2 regions of the Cupriavidus nantongensis genome follow, and region 2 is predicted to be linked to the other one. Evidence: riboswitches for the same ligand, from Rfam matches in the RefSeq annotation. Region 2 holds a riboswitch; the other holds the start of a gene.

Region 1 (3,189 bases), on a different contig from region 2:
CCGACGGTGCTGGCGCTGCGGCTCACGTCCTTGCTGACATCGAACAGCGACGCCACGCCGGAAAAGTTCCACCCCGTCTGGTTGCGCGTGCGCAGCGACAGGCCGTACAGCCAGCGCGCATCCTCGCCATTGCCGGGCGCAAAGGCGTTGGCCGGAATCACGTACTGGTAGCCGCCGATATTGACCGGGCCGCTGGATACGACATTGCCATTGGCATCGCGCAGGTAGCTGCCGGTGGTGCTGGAGCGGTCCTGCTGCCAGTAGGCGGCGGTGAACTGCGCCTGCAGCGTGCTGGTGATGTCGTAGCCGAGCTTGAGCTTGAGCTGGTCCTGCACGGTGTGCGTGACGCCCTCGCTGTTCACCCCCATCACCACGCGGTCGCGCCCGCTCTGGTCCCGGTCGAAATAGGCGCCGGACACCGGCGTGTCCGCCGCGCCCGCGGGCCGCGTCGAGCGCGATGCGGTGTAGAAGCTCAGCGGCTGGCTCTTGCTGTCCTGCCGGTCCACGCTGACCAGCCACGAGAACGCGCCGACGCGATCGCCCACGTAGGCGTTGGCATGCACCCCGTTGAAGTTATCGTGGGTGCCGTACAGGTTGAAGCGCTGTGTGAACAGCTGCACGCTGGCGTCACCCTCGAACTTCTGCGGCGTGCGCGTGGTGATCAGCACCGTCGCGCCCAGCGAATTGCCGGGATACAGCGCCGAATACGGGCCGTACAGCACGTCCATGCGCTCGATCTCGGCGGCATTGACCAGCGACCAGCGCGGCGGGAAGCTGTAGTCCGAACCAAGCAGGTTGGACAGCAGCAGGCCATCCGCATAGACCAGCCCGCGCGCCGACTGGCGCGAGCTGGTGCTGCGCACCGAGATGATCGAATTCATATCGCCGATAAAGCGCTTGCGCACGGCGAGGTTGGGCGCGTACTTGAGCGCGTCTTCGGTATTGACCACGTTGAAGTCGGCCATGCGCGTGCTGCTGATGCCATACGCCGGCGCCGGCGTGTTGGGCGGCACCGCCGGCACCTCGCCGCGGTCGGGTCCGGCCGATACCACCACCTCCGGCAACGACGCGGGAGCCTCCACTGCCTGCGCGGCGGCCACGGCAGGGCCCATCAGCACTGCCGAGACGGCCAGTGCAATGCGATTTTTCTTCACTGAATACCTTGCTTTTTGTCTTGTTCTGGCTCGCTGGCCTGCGCGGCAGCAGGCGCACCCTCCCGCATCTTTCTGAGAGCGAGCGCTGACATTTTATGGGGCCTGGCGGCGCTGGCCGATGCGACATAGCGACGCGGCCGGCGCGGCCATTTCCGCTTGTATCCGTGTTAACCCGCATATCCAATACGGGGCCTTGTCACTACATTGCCCCGACTGGCGTCAAGCCAGCGTGATGCAGGGAGAGACTGTCGCGGCGCCCGCCGCGCACGGCGCCGAAGGAGCAACCGCCCCGGAAACTCTCAGGCAAAAGGACCGGCATCACCCGTCAGTGCACTCTGAAGAATGCCGGACGCCATCGTCCGCCCGGCATACCGAAGGAGCAAGCGCGCCCGCCCCGCGGCAAGGCGTCGTGAATCTCTCAGGTCCAGAACAGAGGGGGCGTCCTCCACGCATGTTGCGTGCGGACTCCACCCCCCGACGTTCCCGGAACCTGCAGATCATGAAGACAATCGCTGTTATCGGCGGTGGCATCACTGGTGTCACCACGGCCTACGCGCTGGCCCGGCGCGGATTCTCCGTCACCCTGTACGAACGGCACCGCTATGCCGCCATGGAGACCTCGTTCGCAAACGGCGGGCAACTGTCCGCCTCCAACGCCGAGGTCTGGACCCACTGGTCCACCATCGTCAAGGGGATGAAGTGGATGCTGCGCAACGATGCGCCGCTGCTGGTCAATCCCCGGCCCAGCTGGCACAAGCTGTCGTGGTTCGCCGAGTTCATCGCGTCGATTCCCCACTACCGCCGCAACACCATCGAGACCGCGCGCCTGGCCATCGCTGCACGCGAGCACCTGTTTGCGTGGGCGGCGCAGGAAGGCATCGACTTCGACCTGAAGCGCGCCGGCATCCTCCATATCTACCGCGACCGCGCCGGCTTCGAGCATGCCGGCCGCGTCTCGGCGCTGCTGGCGCAAGGCGGGCTCGAGCGGCGCGCGGTGACCCCGCAGGAGATGCGCACGATCGAGCCGACACTGGCGGGCTCCTACTACGGCGGCTACTTCACCGAGAGCGATTCGACCGGCGACATCCACAAGTTCACCAGCGGACTGGCCGCCGCCGCCGCGCGCCTGGGCGTGCGCTGCATGTACGGCCAGGACGTGCGCGCGGTCAAGACCGACGGCCGGCGCGCCACCATCACCGTACAGGATGGCAACGACAGCACCACTGCCACCTTCGACGGCGCCGTGATCTGCGCCGGCACCGCCAGCCGCGCACTGGCCGCCGCGCTGGGCGACCGCGTCAACATCTATCCGGTCAAGGGCTATTCGATCACCGTCAACCTGACCGATGACGCCAGCCGCGCCGCCGCCCCGACGGTCAGCCTGCTCGACGACGAAACCAAGCTGGTCACCAGCCGCCTCGGCGACGACCGCTTCCGCGTTGCCGGCACCGCCGAGTTCAACGGCACCAACCGCGATATCCGCGCCGACCGCATCCGCCCGCTGGTGGACTGGGTGCAGCAGTGCTTCCCCGGCGTCAGCACGCGCAGCGTGGTGCCATGGGCCGGCCTGCGGCCGATGCTGCCCGACATGCTGCCGCGCGTAGGACGCGGGCGAGCGGCCTGCATCTTCTACAACACCGGGCACGGGCATTTGGGGTGGACCTTGTCGGCAGTGACGGCGGACATGGTGGCGGGGGTTGTGGACCAGGCAATGGGGAGTGCGCCGGCGATGGTGCCTGGCGCGGCCCTGGCGCCTGCCCAAGCCTGATTCCCGCACGCGCATTTTCAAGAGTCTGCGATTTCTAGATCCGTTGCCCGGATCCAAACTTCGCGCGCCCCTGGAAATGCGATATCTCTCATCGATTCCCCGGTAGCTACGCGAAATACTGGTGGTGTCATCGGACCACCGATGATCGGGTGTGGAAAGCCCGGATGTCTGACCGAGGGCAGGCGTTGCTCTTGCAGCAAGCAACGCCTGTGTGATCGCATGGTTCCCATGGCGGGCCAAGCGAGGCAGCCGCAAGGCTGGCCGGTT
Region 2 (3,189 bases):
TTTCATGGGCAGCGGGGCGTTCATGGGCAAGAACCTCGTGGGAAGCGCTGCGGCAGGTGGTCAGCCGTGCCGCGGCGCTGCAATTTCGCTTGTCATTCCCGCCTGCGCGGGAATGACGAAAATCAGGCGCCGACGCTGGCCTTGTAGGCGTCGGCCGACATCAGGCCGTTGACGTCGTCGCCATTGGCCGGCTTGAGCTTGAACAGCCACGCGTCGAAGGCGTTGGCGTTGACGCTTTCCGGCGCCGCGGTGGCGGCCTCGTTGACGGCGATCACTTCGCCGGCCACGGGTGCGTAGATGTCGGAAGCGGCCTTCACCGATTCCACCACGGCCAGCGCGTCGCCGGCACCGACCGACTTGCCCACTTCGGGCAGTTCCAGGAAGACGATGTCGCCGAGCGCATCCTGTGCGTGGTCGGTGATGCCGATGGTGAGCGTGCCGTCGGCTTCGACGCGCACCCACTCATGCGACTCGGTGTACTTGAGGTCAGCGGGGAAATTCATGAAGGTTCTCCGGATTCAGATCTGTTTCTTGTTTGGGTGATGCCTGCCCGGCAACGCTGCCGGCAGGCGAGGGCGACCGTTGGGTGAGCGGGGGCTTTCCCTTAGCTCACGAGTGCCTTGCCATGACGCACAAACGGCAGTTTAACCACAGTCGCGTTGAGTTTGCGGTCGCGGATCTCCACCTGCACGGTGTCGCCCACGTTCACGCCCACGGGCAGGCGCGCGAACGCGATCGATTGCGACAGCGTGGGGCTGAAGGTGCCGCTGGTGATTTCGCCGTCACCGGCGGGAGTAATGACTTTCTGGTGGGCACGCAGCACGCCGCCCTTGTCACGGAGGATCAGGCCGAGGAACTGCTGGCGCGATCCGGCCGCGGCCAGCGCCGCCTTGCCGGTAAAGTCGCGCTCGCTCTGCAGGTCGACCGTCCACGCCAGGCCCGCGTCCAGCGGCGAGACCTTGATATCCATGTCCTGGCCGTACAGGTTCATGCCGGCTTCCAGGCGCAGCGTGTCGCGCGCACCCAGGCCGGCCGGGCGCACGCCCGCGGCATTCAGTTTTTCCCACAGGCCGGCGACGCTGGCGGCCGGCACCACCAGCTCGAAGCCGTCTTCGCCGGTGTAGCCGGTGCGCGCCACCATCACTTCGCCGAGGGCGGGATCCTGCACCACCACGGCGTTGAACGGCTTGAGCGCATCGGAAGGCTGGGTCGACGGGAAGGTGCTCCACACCTTGGCGCGGGCGTTGGGCCCCTGCACCGCGACGATCGCCAGCGGCTCCACGCCGGCGGGCGCAACGTCCTCGCGGCGCGGCGTGATGGTCACGCCGCTGCCAGTGGCGTCGTTGCGGGCGCGGATCCAGTCGATATCGCCCACCGCGGTGCCGGCGTTGACTACCAGGCGGAAACGGTCCTCGGCAAAGAAATAGACGATCAGGTCGTCGATGACGCCGCCGTTCTCGTCGAGCATGCAGGAATAGAGCGCCTTGCCGGGCGTCTGCAGCTTGTCGACGTTGTTGGCCAGCAGGCCGCGCAGGAAGCTGCGGGTGTTGGCACCGGCGAGGTCGACCACACACATGTGCGAGACGTCGAACATGCCGGCATCGTTGCGCACCGCATGGTGCTCTTCGATCTGCGAGCCGTAGTTGACCGGCATGTCCCAGCCGCCGAAGTCGACCATGCGGGCGCCGAGGGCGCGGTGGATAGCGTTGAGGGGCGTGGCCTGGAGCGTCATGGAATCCTCGGGGGCAGTCTCGGTTGGCGAAAACAAAAAAGGGCCATCCGCCGCAACCATCGCTATGCCAATATGGCAAGCGATCCGCTGCGGCGGATGACCCCTCTGTCCTCGATACCTGAGAGATTACGAGGCGGATCCGGTGGATCCCATCCTCGCGCGCCCCTTCGGTGGGCACGCTCGCCACGAATGGCGGGTGCCGCTCTCCAGAGTGCGGCATGCATCGTGTGCATGTTGCATGCCGATCCGACCGGTCCGTGGTGCCTGAGAGTTTTCGGGTGATACCCCTTCGGCGGCGCAGGCGATGCGCGCTCTCCCGGTCGGATGCGCGCAATGTACGGGAGGGCCCGGTCTTTGTCAAACCACGGCAAAAGGGCCCGTACCCGCCGCTGCGCGCCCGGGCTTTACTTCTTCTTGTCGTCGGTGACGACGTTGCCGATCACGCCGCCCACGGCCGCGCCGCCCAGCGTACCCAGCGCGCTGCCATCGGTCAGGATGGCACCGCCGACCGCGCCGGCACCCGCGCCGATGGCAGTGTTACGTTGTTTCGGGGTCATGTCCGCGCAACCGGCAAAGGCCGCGACCGTCATGCCGATCAGGGTCACCTTGGTCAAAGTTTGCAGGGTTTTCATTGTTGGCTCCGATGTGATGATTCATGCATGCCCAGGCGATCCGGCGGACCGGGGGACACACTGTTTAGAGTGTCGCGTTATGCCATTGGCTCCGCGCTTTACGAAGTGTTACGCCAGTGACACAGCCCGGCCCGCGCGCGCGGCTTGCGCTGACTGACCCGTCGCGGCGCGCGTGTTAACATCGGCAGCTTTGCCGCACGCCCGGGTGACGGGATGCCGGCATTTCCCCGTTTTTCTGTCGATTCGCTGCCGCCCCCGAACACCTGCCCCGCATGACCCATGGCCTGAACCCCGCCCAATCCGAAGCCGTCCGCTACCTGGACGGGCCTTGCCTGGTGCTGGCCGGCGCGGGCTCCGGCAAGACCCGGGTGATCACGCAGAAGATCGCGCATCTGATCGAGGACAAGGGCTTCGAGCCGCGCCATATCGCCGCCGTAACGTTTACCAACAAGGCGGCCAAGGAAATGCAGGAGCGCATCGCCAAGCTGATGGAGGGCAAGACCACGCGCGAGGGCAAGCGCATTCCGCTCAGGCAGCTGACGGTCTGTACCTTCCACTCGCTGGGCGTGCAGATCCTGCGCATGGAAGCCGAGCACGTCGGCCTGAAGCCGCAGTTCTCGATCATGGATTCGGACGACTGCTTCGGCCTGATCCAGGAGCAGCTCGGCACCACCGACAAGAAGCTGATCCGCGGCGTGCAGAGCACGATCTCGCTGTGGAAGAACGGCATGGTCGACCCCGAGGCCGCGATCGCGCAGGCCGCCAATGCCGACGAGCACCAGGCCGCGCTGGTCTACCGCAACTACGTCGCCACGCTGAACGCGT

What was found. Region 2 has a riboswitch for glycine ahead of gcvT (glycine cleavage system aminomethyltransferase GcvT). Riboswitches for the same ligand answer to the same signal wherever they lie in the genome.
Region 1: it holds a riboswitch for glycine, as region 2 does, so the genes downstream of both, A2G96_RS22570 (D-amino acid dehydrogenase) here and gcvT (glycine cleavage system aminomethyltransferase GcvT) in region 2, are expected to answer to the same signal.

Annotation. Positions count from the first base shown of each region.
Region 1 is NZ_CP014845.1:269,263-272,451, reverse strand. It holds gene A2G96_RS22575 (TonB-dependent receptor) at 1-1,112, opposite strand, end outside; glycine riboswitch at 1,381-1,479, shown strand; glycine riboswitch at 1,480-1,597, shown strand; gene A2G96_RS22570 (D-amino acid dehydrogenase) at 1,654-2,922, shown strand.
Region 2 is NZ_CP014844.1:107,000-110,188, reverse strand. It holds gene gcvP (aminomethyl-transferring glycine dehydrogenase) at 1-24, opposite strand, end outside; gene gcvH (glycine cleavage system protein GcvH) at 123-503, opposite strand; gene gcvT (glycine cleavage system aminomethyltransferase GcvT) at 605-1,732, opposite strand; glycine riboswitch at 1,828-1,952, opposite strand; glycine riboswitch at 1,974-2,061, opposite strand; gene A2G96_RS00515 (glycine zipper 2TM domain-containing protein) at 2,137-2,364, opposite strand; gene A2G96_RS00510 (UvrD-helicase domain-containing protein) at 2,637-3,189, shown strand, end outside.